2 regions of the Flavobacterium sp. CAN_S2 genome follow, and region 2 is predicted to be linked to the other one. Evidence: riboswitches for the same ligand, from Rfam matches in the RefSeq annotation. Region 2 holds a riboswitch; the other holds the start of a gene.
What was found. Region 2 has a riboswitch for S-adenosylmethionine ahead of IWX80_RS07685 (homocysteine S-methyltransferase family protein). Riboswitches for the same ligand answer to the same signal wherever they lie in the genome.
Positions count from the first base shown of each region.

Region 1 (8,343 bases), on a different contig from region 2:
ATTTAACCACTTTGGACCTCTCTCAATACATAAAATTGAAGTATGTAAGTAGTCGTTTCAATGCTAAACTTACTACAATTTTTGCCAAAAATGGAATGTCTGAAAGTATCGATTTTTACAGATGTCCAGTTTTGAAATATATTTGTGCTGATGAAAGTCAATTTGAAAATATAAAAAATACAATTGATTTATATCAAGATAAGAATGTCAATTATAACTCCTATTGCTCTTATACACCTGGTGGTATATTTTACACCATTAAAGGTAAAACCACTTTAGATAGCAACAACAATGGTCAGGATAATTCTTATGTAAATTATCCGAATTTAAATTTTTCAATCACAGATGGAACTAATAAGGGAAGTATAATTTCAAATAGTTCTGGAGAATATGCTATTTATGTGGGGGAAGGAACGCAAACTATTACTCCTATATTAGAAAATATAAACTATTTTAAAGTTTCTCCTTCAACGGTAAACATCAGTTTCCCAGCATCAACAAGTCCATTTAATCAAGATTTTTTGATTACTCCTAATGGAAATCATAATGACTTAGAAGTAAAATTATTACCACTCCTACCTGCTAGGCCAGGATTTGATGCTACTTATACTATTGTATATAAAAACAAGGGCACTACAACACTTTCGGGCACCGTTGTTTTAAACTTTAATGATGCTGTTTTGGATTACGTCTCCGCCGTTCCAGTTATCAATAGACAAGTTATGGATCAACTTACTTGGGATTACAGCAATTTAAAACCCTTTGAAATCAGGGAAATTACCGTAACACTTAATGTTAACTCTCCCATGGAAACGCCTGCAGTAAATATTGGAGACCGTTTGAGTTTTAATGCGCTAATTAATCCAGTTACTACTGATGAGAAAATAGTTGATAATTCTTCGGCTTTACGCCAAAGTGTGGTTGGCTCTTTTGATCCAAATGATAAAACATGCTTAGAGGGAGATATTGTCACTCCAGATTTGATAGGAGAATATGTAAATTATGTAATTCGTTTTGAAAACACAGGTACCTACCCAGCCGAAAATATTGTAGTAAAAGATATAATTGATTTGTCAAAATTTGACATTTCAACTCTGATTCCCATCAAAGCGAGTCACTCCTACAGTACTAAAATTTCTGATAATAACAAAGTTGAATTTATCTTCGAAAAAATTAACCTTCCTTTTGACAATGCCAACAATGATGGATATATCGCTTTTAAAATAAAAACGTTACCAACATTAATGGTTGGTGATTCTTTTGCAAATGAAGCTTCTATTTATTTTGATTATAATTTCCCAATAGTGACCAATAAAGCTACATCAACCTTCAAATCATTAGCCGTAGAAGATTTTGATTTTTCTAGTTTTTTTAAAATTTATCCTAATCCAGTAGATACCGAATTACATATTACAGCAAAAAATGAAATTGAGGTTCAATCTATAGCAATCTATGATATTTTGGGACAAATAATACTCGCATTGCCTGATGCTCAGAAGAGTTCCACCATTGATGTTGCGAAATTGACAACCGGTACTTATTTTTTGAAAATCAAAACGGATAGAGGACTCTCCATTTCAAAATTCCTTAAAAAGTAAAAAGCGACAAAATATTAAAGAGCATCTAGGCGTATTGTGTTCCAATAGAAGACGAGCAAAACTGCTTATTTTCAAAAGAATACATTCAATTGCTAAACCTCCTTAAGTATTACCATTTACTGATTTACTAATTTTTTGGATAAAAATTTTATTTTTTCATGAATTAATAATTACTTTTGCACCCGTTATCACGAATCCTTCAATAGGATAGCAACCTGCAACAACAAGCAAGGTGCTAAAACGATAAGCCAAATCCTTTGGAAAAAATGTTGTTTACATTCCCATATTTAGCTTTGTTTTTCGTCATAATTTTTAATTTAAAATTATTTTTATGACTTTATTTTCTAAAGAAAAAGGAAATGCCTTTGCTTTGATTCCTTTATTTGTTTTTATTTTTACTTTTTTGGGAGCGGGAATTATTTTGAATGATTTTTATGCTTTTCCATCTCCAGTAGCTGTTTTAGTTGGTATAATCGCTGCTTTTTTATTATTTAAATCCTCAACAGAGGATAAAGTAGAAACGTTAATCGCAGGTTGTGGCGAAAGTAAAATCATGACCATGTGTTTAATTTACTTGCTAGCGGGAGCGTTCGCAGTGGTAAGTAAAGCAATGGGCGGAGTTGACGCTGTAGTGAATCTTGGAATAAATACTATCGACGTTGCTTATTTTCCGTTAGGGATTTTCTTGATTGCTTCATTTTTATCAACTGCTACAGGAACTTCAGTGGGTGCAATTGTAGCGATTGGTCCAATAGCTGTCGCATTAGCTGATAAAAGTGGTGCCTCATTACCGCTTATATCTGGAGCTTTATTAGGTGGGTCCATGTTAGGTGACAATCTTTCCATGATTTCTGATACTACTATTGCAGCAACGCAATCATTAGGATGTGATCTAAAAGATAAGTTTAAAATCAACTTGTTCATTGCCTTTCCTGCTGCAGTTTTTACAATTCTGGTTTTCTTTTATCTTGGTTTAAATTCGGATATTGTGACCGTTGCCATTGCAAAAAGTGATTTTTCCTGGATTGCAATTGTACCTTATATTTTAGTAATCGTATTAGCGGTTGTGGGTGTTAATGTATTTTCAACATTGCTTATTGGTACTTTATTAGCAGGTATTATTGGATATTTTAGTGGTTCATTTACGTTTATGGAATTCACTCAAAAGATATACGAGGGTTTTACCAGTATGACTGATATTTTCTTATTGTCAATGCTAACTGGAGGTTTAGCTGCCATGGTAGATAAAGCGGGTGGAATAACCTATTTGTTAGTTCAAATTAAAAAAAGAATTAAAAGTAAAAAATCAGCTCAAGCTGGAATTGGCGCTATAGTAGGTTTTGCTAATTTAGCTATTGCCAATAATACGGTTTCTATTGTAATTACAGGGCCAATTGCTAAAGAAATTAATGATGAATACAATTTAAATCCTAAAAAAACGGCTGCAATTCTGGATATTTTTTCGTGTATAATTCAAGGGATTTTACCTTATGGCGCTCAAGTATTGCTTATATTGAGCTACGCTAACGGGAAATTAGATTTCTTTGACTTAATTAGTAATGCATGGTATCATTTATTTTTACTAGTTTTTACATTAGTGGCTATTTACAGTTCGTTTTGGGATAAATGGACAAAGCGATTCTTTAAAATTTAAGAGTTGAATTTTGACTGTTATTGCTTTTGAATTTTTTTTAAAAAGGGAATTATTATATATTTGACGAGTGTAAGATAGCCCTGATAGTAGTGAAAATCCTTTTATGTAAGCGATAGCGGACATAAAAGATTGAAGCGAATAGCAGGATTAGCTCCAAATAAAATTTAAACTAATTTTTGAATATGAAATTACTAGAAGGAAAAGTTGCCATAATTACTGGTGCGAGTCGAGGAATTGGAAAAGGAATTGCTGAAGTTTTTGCAAAACATGGTGCAAATGTTGCCTTTACATATAGTTCATCAGTAGAATCTGCTTTGGCTCTTGAAAATGAATTGAATGCTCTTGGAATTAAAGCCAAAGGTTATCAATCGAATGCTGCGGATTTTAATGAAGCGCAAACTCTTGTAGACGCCGTTATAGCTGAATTTGGAACAGTTGATATTCTAATAAACAATGCAGGTATTACTAAAGACAACCTATTGATGCGTATGTCTGAAGGCGATTTTGATCAAGTTATTGATGTTAACTTGAAATCGGTTTTTAATATGACTAAAGCCATTCAACGTACGTTCTTGAAGCAACGTTCTGGTTCAATTATCAATATGAGCTCTGTTGTGGGAGTAAAAGGAAATGCTGGACAAACTAATTATGCTGCTTCTAAAGCGGGTGTTATTGGTTTTTCTAAATCAGTAGCATTAGAACTAGGATCTCGTAACATTCGTTGTAATGTAATTGCTCCGGGTTTTATAGAAACGGAAATGACGGCTAAATTAAACGAAGATGTTGTAAAAGGATGGAGAGACGGAATTCCATTGAAACGTGGTGGAACCACTGAAGACGTTGCTAATGCGTGTCTTTTCTTTGCTTCGGATATGAGCGCTTATGTAACGGGACAGGTTATGAATGTTTGTGGAGGAATGCTTACTTAAAATTTAATTGAAAGATTGTAAAATTCAAAGATTTAAAGATTTAAAGATTTTTGAACTACATAATTAATTTTTTAATCATTAAATCCTTCAATCTTTTAATAAAGAATAAATGACAACAAACACGCTACTATTATTACTGCTTTCTTTACTAATAGCTGCTGGTTTGTCGTTTTTTCAATATATCTACAAAGCCAAAAACAAATCGAGAGTCGGTTGGTTTTTGGCTTTTTTGCGTTTTTCATCTATTTTTGGAATTTTATTGTTGTTGATTAATCCAATAATAACCAAAAATACGCTTGAAACGGTAAAAACGCCTTTGCCGATTGTTGTTGATAATTCGAGTTCTATTTCTTTTTTGAATGCCAATGAAAAAGCATCAGAATTGTATAAAAGAATACAATCAAACTCTGATTTACAAGAGAAATTTGATGTGCAATCGTATCAGTTTTCTGATGACTTTGAACCTACGGAAACATTTGATTTCAAAGGAAGCCAAACGAATGTTGATGTTGTTGCCAAAAATCTTAAAAGCATTTATAAAAATGCAATATATCCAACGGTTTTGATTACAGATGGAAATCAAACTTCGGGTAATGATTATGTCTACAGTTTTGATGCTGTAAATAAAGTATATCCTGTGATTGTAGGTGATACGACAACTTTTTTAGATTTCAAAATCAATCAACTGAACGTTAATAAATATGCTTTTCACAAAAATAAATTTCCTGTAGAAGCTTTTTTGCAGTATTCAGGAACTAAAAATATCACAGCTGATTTTGTTATTTCACAAGGTAATTCGGTATTAAGTAAACAATCAATTGCCTTTTCACCTTCCAAAAAAACAGCAACTATAAACATACTTTTACCAGCTGATAAAATAGGATTACAGGTTTTTAAAGCTACAATATCATCAAAAGAAAAAGAAAAAAACACGTATAATAACGCTAAGAATTTTGCGGTTGAAGTCATTGACCAAAAAACAAATATTGCTATTATTTCAGCTATAAATCATCCTGATTTAGGCGCGATGAAAAGAGCAATTGAATCGAATGTACAGCGTAAAGTAACGATTATTAAACCAAATGAAATCAAAACATTGCAAGATTATAATGTTTTGATTTTATACCAACCAACAACCGAGTTTAAAACTATTTTTGAGAATAATAAAGGGGCTGGAATCAATACGTTTATCATTACCGGAAACAACACCGATTTTAATTTTCTGAATCAGCAACAGGATAATTTGAACTTTAAAATGAGCGGACAAAAAGAAGATTATTTGTCGGTTTTTAATGAACAGTTTAATTTATTTGCAGCTGACAATATCGGCTTTGAAAATTTACCGCCTTTGCAAAATGCTTTTGGGACCTTTACTGCAAAAGGAGCGGTATCTGTTTTGCTTTCGTCCAAAATCAGAGCTATAGATACGAATGCGCCTTTGTTGGCTTTTGCCGAAAATCAAGGGCAACGAGCCGCTTATCTTTTAGGAGAAAACAGTTGGAAATGGCGTTTGCAAACCCATGTCAACAATCAATCTTTTGAAAAATATGATGTTTTCATCGATAAGATTATTCAATTTTTGGCTTCTAGTAATTCTAAAAAATCACTGGTGGTTGAACATGAAAGTTTTTATAATTCAGGTGAAGCCATTGAAATAACCGCTCAATTTTTCAATAAAAATTATGAGTTTGATGAGAAAGCCCGTTTGACAATTGCGGTGACCAATACTAAAACGAAGCAAACTAAAAATTACGATTTACTAAAAGGAAATAATTCCTATAAAGTCAATCTTGACGGATTGAAAGCGGGTTCTTATGCGTTTACTGTCAAAGAATTGAATTCAAAAACGACCTATTCCAGTAGTTTTGAAATTCTTGATTTTGATATCGAAAAGCAATTTGTCAATCCCGATGTTGAGAAATTGACACAATTAGCCACGCAAACGCAAGGAAAAGCTTTTTTCACAGACCAAGTTGATGTGTTGATTAAAACGCTTTTGGAAAATGATGAATATAAAGCGATAGAGAAGAACATTGTTACTAAAACTCCTTTGATAGATTGGATTTGGTTATTGGTTTTAATTTCATTTTTGTTGGCAACGGAATGGTTTGTTCGAAAATACAACGGATTACTGTAATACAATTAAACAACATGGATTTTAGACTAAAAGTATTTTATACTGTTGCCAATCGTTTGAGTTTTACAAAAGCCGCAACCGAATTATTCATTTCGCAACCTGCGATTTCCAAACATATTCAAGAGTTAGAAGAGCAATATAAAATCAAATTGTTTGACAGGTATGGTTCCAAAATCGCATTGACACCTGCAGGTGAAGTGTTATTAAAACATACCAAAAACATTTTCGAACTATATAGAGAAATTGATTTTGATATGAGCACGCTTATTAATCAACGTTCCGGATTGTTGCGATTAGGCGCTAGTACAACGATCTCTCAGTATATAATTCCGCCACTTTTAGCTCGTTTCCACCAAAAATTACAAGATATAAAAGTGAGTTTACTTAATGGAAACACCGAACAAATAGAAAATGCTTTACTAAACCAGGAAATTGAAATAGGAATTGTTGAAGGGCAATCAAAAAATAAATCCATTAAATATTCTGAGTTTTTAAAAGATGAATTGGTTTTAGTTTGTAAGAGTTCCAATCCGTTAGTAAGTCTTGATGAAGTGACTCAGGAAGATCTTAAAAACATGCATTTTTTAATGAGGGAACAGGGTTCTGGAACACTTGAAGTTATTGAACATGCGTTAAAACCATTTGAAATTAAACTATCAGAACTACAAATTGAAATGCAATTAGGGAGTACTGAAAGTATAAAATCCTATTTGATGAACTCTGATTGCGTGGCTTTTATATCCATTCATGCGATAAAAAAAGAACTTCAAAACAATGAATTGGCTATATTAGATATTAAAGATTTAGTTATAGAACGTTTCTTTTATGTTATTACTTTACAAGGAAAAACCGATTCGCTATCGGATTTGTTTATCCAGAATATTTCTAATCATTATAATTTAAAGTTATAGCAGATTATAATTTGCGATTGGCTTAAATAGATTTATCTGCTGACCTTTGTATTGTACTAATTCAACAACTTTACATTGGAAACGCATCAAAAAGTCATACAAAAAGAATCTTTTATTTTTTTTAAAGTAAATGCCCCTTTGCAGCAACTTATTTTTGTTGTCTTGCTATTGTTTTGTACCACAATTTTTGTTTCTCCGCCAATTGCTTTAGTATTAGGATTGATTGTCGCCAACCTTTTTGGGCATCCTTTTTTAGAATTAAATCACAAAGTGACTAATTATCTGTTGCAGTTTTCAGTAGTTGGTTTAGGATTTGGAATGAATGTTCACAGTGCGGTTTCTGCAGGAAAAGAAGGTTTTTTGTTCACCATTATTTCTATTGTGAGTACTTTAGTTTTAGGAACTTTTTTAGGAAAATGGTTTAAAACGGAAAAGAAAACATCTCATTTAATTTCTTGTGGCACTGCAATTTGTGGAGGAAGTGCCATTGCTGCGATTGCTCCAGTAATTAAATCGAATGAAAAACAAACGTCAGTTGCTTTAGGAGTGATATTCATTCTGAATTCGGTGGCGCTGTTTTTATTTCCTGCCGTTGGTCATTGGTTGGATTTAACTCAAAAAGAGTTCGGATTATGGTGTGCCATTGCCATTCATGATACGAGTTCTGTAGTAGGAGCAGCGAGTAAATTTGGCCCCGAAGCTTTGCAAATAGCTACAACAGTAAAATTAGCCCGTGCGTTATGGATTATTCCTGTAGCATTGATTACGGCATTTATTTTTAAAAATAAATCTGGAAAAATAAAAATTCCTTATTTTATCGGATTGTTTATTTTGGCAATGATTGCCAATACTTATTTGCCACAAATGAAGAGTGTATCGCCACACTTGGTTTCCGTTTCTAAAATAGGTTTGACAATAACTTTGTTTCTTATTGGAGCCGGACTAAATAGAAATGTATTGAAGTCAGTGGGATTAAAACCACTGGCGCAGGGTGTTTTGCTTTGGACATGCATTGCAATTGCGACTTTGATTTCGATTATTTATCTAAAATAGTTTTGTGATGGAAGGTTTTTCGTTTGATCACATGAAATTGCAATCGGATATAATCATACAA
Region 1 covers NZ_JADOVA010000005.1:370,252-378,594, reverse strand. The annotation lists gene IWX80_RS15500 (DUF7619 domain-containing protein) at 1-1,598, shown strand, start outside; SAM-I-IV-variant riboswitch at 1,779-1,875, shown strand; gene IWX80_RS15495 (Na+/H+ antiporter NhaC family protein) at 1,930-3,252, shown strand; gene fabG (3-oxoacyl-[acyl-carrier-protein] reductase) at 3,435-4,181, shown strand; gene IWX80_RS15485 (hypothetical protein) at 4,291-6,318, shown strand; gene IWX80_RS15480 (LysR family transcriptional regulator) at 6,333-7,229, shown strand; gene IWX80_RS15475 (YeiH family protein) at 7,326-8,282, shown strand; gene IWX80_RS15470 (YoaK family protein) at 8,266-8,343, opposite strand, start outside.
Region 1: linked by a shared signal. The riboswitch ahead of IWX80_RS15495 (Na+/H+ antiporter NhaC family protein) and the one ahead of IWX80_RS07685 (homocysteine S-methyltransferase family protein) in region 2 are both predicted to bind S-adenosylmethionine.

Region 2 (8,343 bases):
TTGACTAATCTTACCGAAGCTGATTTTGTAGATTGGGGAAATGCAGACAACTACGTAAAAGCAGTTGGAGTTGGAGAATGCGCTGGTGTTGTTATTGATTTAGTGGCTACCTTATTATTGGAAGCGAAAGATAAATTAACTTTCGCACAAGAAGCTTTTGATGATGCAAAATGGGCAGATGCAATTTACTTGGCATACGCAGGATTTGTAAATGGTGCCAAAGCATTATTATTGGCTGAAAACCAAAAAACAAATCACCAAGCTGGAATTATCGATTTGTTTGATACAGTTTTCGTAGCAACAAATATCATTCAATTGAAGACAACATTAAGAGATTTAGTATACCAAATCAATCAGAATGAACCTTCTGCTGAATTTGCACAAAATTACATTCAAGATGCAATTGTCTTTTTTGAAGCAATTGAATCGTACAGAGAAAAAGACTTAGCCGATGCTTAAAAAGATACAACCAATAGTAACCCTAGTGGGTGCGGGTCCAGGTGATCCGGACTTATTGACAATCAAAGGTGCAAAGGCACTGGCTGAGGCAAATGTGATTTTGTATGACGCTTTGGCAAACGAAGAAATTTTAAGTTATGCTCCTAAAAAAGCAATTAAAATATTCGTTGGAAAAAGAAAAGGCTGTCATGAATACACGCAAGACCAAATCAACCAATTAATTGTAGATAACGCGCTTACCTACGGGCATGTGGTTCGGTTAAAAGGTGGTGATCCATTTATTTTTGGTCGTGGGGGTGAGGAAATAGACTTTGTAGAAAGTTTTGGGATACCTACATTTGTAGTGCCTGGAATCTCATCTTCGATTGCTGTTCCTGCTTATCAAGGAATTTCATTGACTAAAAGAGGTGTTTCGGAAAGTTTTTGGGTAATTACGGGTACAACGTCTGATAGAAAATTGTCAAATGATGTGGCTTTAGCAGCGCAATCATCGGCAACTGTTGTGATTTTGATGGGGATGAGCAAACTGTCTCAGATTATCGATTTGTTCCAAAAAGAATCTAAAGGAGAAACTCCAGTTGCAATTATTCAAAATGGAACTACTGCTCAAGAGAAAATTGGTGTTGGAACAATCAATACAATTCAACAAGTTGTGACGGAGAATAAATTAAGTTCGCCTGCCATAATTGTCATTGGAGAAGTAGTAAAAGAAAGTAATAAATTGAAAGGATTTTACGAAGAATTCATATCAAAAGAAATAAAGTAGCATTGGAACGGAACGAATTATATCCTATTTTTTTAAAATTACACAACCTCAACGTACTTATTGTGGGTGGCGGAAATGTGGGTTTAGAAAAATTATCTTTCATGTTGAAATCAAGTCCAAACGCCAATGTTGAGGTGGTGGCGCCAAAGTTTTTACCAGAACTGGAAAGCCTCGCTGCAAAACATCCTTCGGTACATTTGACGTATAGAAAATTCAATCGATGGATGCTTCGTAAACGCAACATGGTTATTGCTTGTACGGATGATTTGAAAGTGAATAAAAGGATTTATGATTTATCCAGAAAAAGATATTTGATTTGCAATATTGCTGATACACCGCCATTATGTGATTATTATTTGGGCGGAATTGTGACCAAAGGAAATGTAAAAATCGCAATTTCAACCAATGGAAAATCACCAACAACTGCCAAAAGATTACGGGAGTTTTTTGAAGAAATCATTCCGGACGATATTAATAAAATGGTTGAAAATCTAAATGAATATCGCAAAACGTTAAAAGGGAATTTCGAAGAAAAAGTTCAAAAAATGAACGAAATCACCGAGTCGTTGAAGAATAAAGAACCAAGAGAATAGCATAAAGAACAAAGAATCCGACTGATATTTATCATTTAAAGTAATATAAATCAATCGTTCATTTGCAATTAAATAGTTTAGCACAATTACATTACATAAAGAATAAAAAAATGATTAAAACAGACATACTTATAATAGGAGCCGGACCTACGGGTTTATTTGCAGTTTTTGAAGCAGGATTGTTAAAATTAAAATGTCATATTCTGGATGCTTTGCCACAAGCGGGCGGACAATTATCTGAATTATATCCTAAAAAACCTATTTATGATATTCCAGGATTTCCTGAAGTATTAGCGGGAGATTTAGTAGATAATCTAATGGAGCAAATCAAGCAATTCGAACCTGGATTTACTCTTGGTGAACGTGCTGAAACAATTGAAAAACAAGAAGACGGAACTTTTATTGTGACTTCAAATAAAGGAAAAAAATTCCATGCTCCTGTAGTAGCAATAGCAGGTGGATTGGGAAGCTTTGAGCCAAGAAAACCATTGATTGAAGACATCGAATTTTACGAAGATAAAGGAATTAAATACTTTATCAAAAATCCAGAGAAATTCAGAGACAAAAAAGTAGTAATCGCTGGAGGAGGAGATTCAGCTTTAGACTGGAGTATTTTCTTGTCGAATGTAGCTTCTGAAGTGACTTTGATTCACCGTAGAAACGAATTCAGGGGTGCTTTAGATTCTGTAGAAAAAGTACAGGAATTGAAAAACTCGGGTAAAATAAAAATGATTACCCCTGGAGAAGTTGTTGGCTTGAAAGGTGCTGAACATTTAGAAGGAGTTGTAGTCGAGGAAAATGGAGCACACCGAACTATTGAAACGGATTATTTTATTCCACTTTTTGGATTAACACCTAAATTAGGTCCTATTGGAGACTGGGGATTAGACATTGAAAAAAATGCTATCAAAGTAAATAATGCTTTGGATTATCAAACGAACATACCGGGGATTTTTGCAATTGGTGACGTAAATACCTATCCGGGGAAACTGAAATTGATTCTTTGTGGATTCCACGAAGCGACATTAATGTGTCAGGCAGCCTACCAAATCATTAATCCGGGCAAGAAATACGTATTGAAATACACTACAGTTTCTGGTGTTGACGGATTTGATGGAACTCGTAAAGAAGCTCCAAAAGCCGTGGTGAAAGCCATAGTTTAACAACTTAATTCAAACTAGTTAAAAAATATAGCGCTAATACTTGCAAGTATTAGCGCTATGTCTTTACTTTGCACTGTTCATATATTTATTGAAAGTTATCACGAAAGGCGGAGGGAAAGACCCAATGAAACCTTAGCAACCCTTTATCTTTAAAGAAGGTGCTACATTCTACTTTATACAGAACCAGTTTCAGTATTTAAGATAGATAACACACGAATACTCACTTAGTATTTCTCAAACCTTTTCTTGACAACATATCGATATTTAGCCTACTGGATTAATTTCAGTATCAGGAGCGAACAATTGGCACTTTTCTGCCAATACCGTTCCCGCTTTTCGTTGCAATCTTTTACTTTTTTAAAGAAAAAAGTAAAAGGATTTTCACTGTAATCGGGGCTAAAGGGCTACTATATTGAACTTTTGAAATTATTAATAAAAGCATAACACTTTGGTGTTTAGCAAGAATAAAACAAAAAATGTCAAGTATTCAAGAAGCCATTAAAAAAAACATACTCATACTCGATGGAGCTATGGGAACCATGTTGCAACGCTACAATTTTTCCGAAGAAGATTTCCGTGGAGAACGTTTCAAAGATTTTCCACATTCCTTAAAAGGAAATAACGATTTGTTGTCACTCACGCAGCCACAAGCGATTCGTGCCGTTCACGCAGCGTATTTTGAAGCTGGAGCAGACATTGTAGAAACCAATACTTTTTCTGGAACCACCATCGGAATGGCTGATTACCATCTGGAAGATTTGGTATACGAACTCAACTATGAATCGGCACGAATTGCCCGTGAAGTAGCCGATGAATTCACAGCCAAAAATCCGGACAAACCTCGCTTTGTAGCAGGTTCAATAGGACCAACAAACAGAACAGCAAGTATGTCACCAGATGTAAACGACCCAGGTTACAGAGCAGTAACTTTTGATGATTTGCGTATTGCTTACAAACAACAAGTAGAAGCCTTGATTGACGGAGGAAGTGATTTACTTTTAGTAGAAACTATTTTCGACACGTTAAACGCAAAAGCAGCACTTTTCGCAATCGAAGAAGTTAAAGACGAACGTAATATCGACATTCCAATCATGGTTTCCGGAACGATTACCGATGCTTCTGGAAGAACACTTTCAGGACAAACCGTGGAAGCTTTTTTGGTTTCGGTTTCGCACATTCCATTGTTGAGCGTAGGTTTCAATTGTGCTTTGGGAGCTGATTTGCTGAAACCCTATTTGCAAACTTTGTCACAAAATACTTCATTCAATGTATCGGCGCATCCTAATGCAGGATTGCCAAACGCTTTTGGAGAGTACGATGAAACGCCAGAGCAAATGCAAGCTTTCATCAAAGAATATTTAGACGATAATTTAGTCAATATCATAGGCGGTTGTTGCGGAACAACGCCAGAACACATCAAGTTAATTGCTGATATAGCAAAGGATTATAAGCCGAGGGTTTCTACAGCAACAATGTAACCAAGAATGCCCGCGTGAGGGATAGCAGCGAAAAGCCCACAGTCTCGTCTTTTCGGACGAGACGAGGACTTGCAGCGAATAGCCCGACCCTTTTTGGGTCACGCCCAAAATATTAATAAGATATACGAAACCTACACGTTTGCTGAAATCGTGCAGGATTAAATAAAATAAAAAATGGCACAAGAAACTAGAAAAAACCTTGTATTATCGGGATTAGAGCCTTTGATCATTACGCCGGACAGCGTTTTTGTGAATATTGGTGAACGAACGAATGTAACAGGTTCTAGAAAATTCCTAAGATTAATTAAGGAAGAAAAATACGAAGAAGCACTCAGCATTGCTAAAGAGCAAGTAGAAGGTGGTGCACAAATCATTGATATTAATATGGATGAAGGAATGCTTGATGGTGAATACGCCATGACCAAATTCCTGAATTTAATCGCAGCCGAACCGGATATTTCAAGAGTGCCAATCATGATTGATAGCTCAAAATGGGATATTATTGAAGCGGGATTAAAAGTAGTTCAAGGAAAGAGTGTTGTAAATTCGATTTCTTTAAAAGAAGGGGAAGAGCAATTTATCCATCACGCTAAATTGATTAAGCGTTACGGTGCTGCAGCAATTATTATGGCTTTTGATGAAACTGGACAAGCTGATAATTACGAGCGCAGAATTGAAATTTGCCAACGTTCGTATGATATTTTGGTAAACAAAGTTGGTTTCCCTCCGCAGGATATTATTTTCGATTTAAATATATTTCCTGTGGCAACAGGTATGGAAGAACACAGATTGAATGCTTTGGATTTCTTTAGAGGGACCAAATGGGTTCGCGAAAATCTTCCTCATGCACATATCAGTGGTGGTGTAAGTAATGTTTCGTTTTCATTTAGAGGAAATGATACGGTGCGGGAAGCAATGCATTCGGTGTTTTTATATCATGCTATTAAGCATGGTATGACGATGGGAATTGTGAATCCGGAAATGCTTTCTATTTATGACGAAATTCCAAAAGACTTATTAGAGCACGTTGAAGATGTAATCCTAAACCGTCGCAATGATGCAACGGAAAGATTATTGGACTTTGCCGAGAATGTAAAAGGAGATGTCAAAAACAATGAAAAAGCAGTTCAAGAATGGCGCTCAGGAACAGTTCAGGAAAGAATTACACACTCACTTGTAAAAGGTGTGGATGCATTTATAGAAATCGATGTTGAAGAAGCGCGATTAACTGCAACAAAACCTATTGAAGTTATTGAGATCAACTTAATGGCCGGAATGAATGTCGTAGGAGATTTATTTGGTTCGGGAAAAATGTTTTTGCCACAAGTGGTAAAATCAGCTCGTGTAATGAAGAAAGCGGTTGCGTATCTTCTGCCTTACATCGAAGCATCGAAGCAAGCTGGTGACAAGCAAGGGAACGGAAAAATCCTGATGGCCACCGTAAAAGGAGACGTACACGATATTGGTAAAAATATTGTTTCAGTGGTTTTGGCATGCAATAATTATGAGATTGTGGATCTTGGTGTAATGGTCGCTCCCGAGAAAATTATCGCTGCAGCTATAGAGCACAACGTTGATATTATTGGACTAAGCGGATTAATTACGCCTTCATTAGATGAAATGGTTTATCTCGCTAAAGAATTAGACAAAAGAAATATTAATATTCCTGTAATGATTGGTGGAGCAACAACTTCAAGGGCACATACTGCCGTGAAAATTGCACCGCAATATAAATCGACAGTGATTCACGTAAATGATGCTTCAAGAGCAGTTACGGTTGCAGGAAATTTATTGGATCACAACAGAAAAATTTACGCTAGTGACATCCGTGCTGAATACGATGCATTTAGAGAAACATTCTTGAATCGTTCTCGCGACAAGAATTTCTTGACAATCGAACAAGCACGTAAAAATAAATTACAATTGGATTGGGATAATTTTACACCTGTAAAACCAAATGTAATTGGAGAACAAACTATCGAAGTTGATTTGGATGTTTTGGTTCCGTACATTGATTGGACGCCATTTTTCAGAACATGGGAATTGTTCGGGAAATATCCGGCGATATTGACTGATGAAGTGGTTGGAGAGCAAGCAACATCTGTTTTTGCAGATGCGCAGGAAATGTTAGACGTTATTTTGAAAGAAAAGAAACTGACCGCCAAAGGAATTTACGGAATTTTCCCTGCTAATCAAGTCAATGATGATGATATTGAATTAACCGACGAAAACGGAAAACTATTACAAACGTTCTTGACACTTCGCCAACAAGCACAAAAAACAAAAGGTGCTCCAAATATCGCATTGTCGGATTTTATTGCTCCGAAAGACAGCGGTAAAACGGATTATATGGGAGCGTTTTGTGTAACGACTGGTTTTGGGGTTGACGAATGGGCAGCTGAATTCGAAAAAGATTTAGACGATTACAATTCGATTATGGTGAAAGCATTGGCAGATCGTTTTGCTGAAGCTTTTGCGGAGTATTTACATGAAAAAATCCGTAAAGAAATTTGGGGTTACGCTTCGGATGAAAATTTAACAACCGAGGCTATGATTGAAGAGGTTTATAATGGAATTCGCCCAGCACCAGGTTATCCGGCTTGTCCCGACCATTTAGAAAAACCTACGATTTGGAAATTACTGAATGTAGAACAAGAAATAGGAGTGACTTTAACCGAAAGTATGGCGATGTGGCCCGCTTCATCGGTTTCTGGATATTATTTTGGGAATCCGGAAAGTAAGTATTTTGGACTTGGAAAAATAAAAGAAGACCAAGTTATCGATTACGCCAAAAGAAGAAGCGTTTCGACCGAAGTGGCAACGAAATGGTTGAACCCAAATATTGCGGATTAGAAATAGTTTAAAGTTGAAATTTTGTTTAAAGTTTAAAGTTTAAAGTCGTTCGAGAGAACCTTAAACCTTAAACCTTAAACTTCAAACTAAAGAAAATGAAAGTAACACAACATATAGAAGATGCTAAAGGAGAAACTTTATTCTCTTTTGAAATTATTCCGCCTCAAAAAGGGAAAAGCATTCAGGAATTATACGACAATATTGATCCGTTGATGGAGTTCAAGCCGCCATTTATAGACGTAACTACTTCTCGCGAAGAATTTATTTACGTAGATAAAGGAAATAATTTACTGGAAAAAAAACTAACCAGAATGCGTCCTGGAACACTTGGAATTTGTGCTTCAATCAAGCATAAGTACAACGTAGATACAGTTCCTCATGTGCTTTGCGGTGGTTTTACTAAAGAAGAGACGGAGTATTTATTAGTCGATTGTCATTATCTAGGAATTGATAATGTGATGGCTTTGCGTGGCGATGCCATGAAGGACGAACAGTCTTTTGTTCCTAAATTAGGAGGAAATGATTTTGCGGTTGATTTGGTTAAACAAATTAACCAATTGAATTGCGGAAAATACCTGCACGATGTAATGGATGTTGATAATAAAGCCAATTTTTGTATTGGAGTTGCCGGATATCCTGAGAAACATTTAGAATCTCCGTCTTTAATTTCAGATTTAAAAAGACTGAAAGAGAAGGTAGATGCCGGAGCTGATTATGTGGTGACACAGATGTTTTTTGAGAATGCTAAATACTTTGAGTTTGTTGCCAAAGCCAGAGAAATGGGAATTACCGTTCCTATTATCCCGGGAATTAAACCAATCGCCGTGCAAAGGCATTTGCAAGTTTTGCCACAAATATTCCGAATAGATTTACCCGAAGATTTGATAAATGCTGTTGATCAATGTAAAAATAATGCGGAAATCAGACAGGTAGGAATAGAATGGGCGATTCAGCAATCATTAGAGTTGAAAGCGGCTGGCGTTCCCGTTTTACACTATTATTCTATGGGAAAATCAGAAAATATTCGACAA
Region 2 covers NZ_JADOVA010000001.1:1,713,138-1,721,480, forward strand. The annotation lists gene IWX80_RS07665 (nitrite/sulfite reductase) at 1-459, shown strand, start outside; gene cobA (uroporphyrinogen-III C-methyltransferase) at 452-1,225, shown strand; gene IWX80_RS07675 (precorrin-2 dehydrogenase/sirohydrochlorin ferrochelatase family protein) at 1,228-1,818, shown strand; gene IWX80_RS07680 (NAD(P)/FAD-dependent oxidoreductase) at 1,929-2,981, shown strand; SAM riboswitch class I at 3,074-3,193, shown strand; gene IWX80_RS07685 (homocysteine S-methyltransferase family protein) at 3,458-4,459, shown strand; gene metH (methionine synthase) at 4,634-7,312, shown strand; gene metF (methylenetetrahydrofolate reductase [NAD(P)H]) at 7,408-8,343, shown strand, end outside.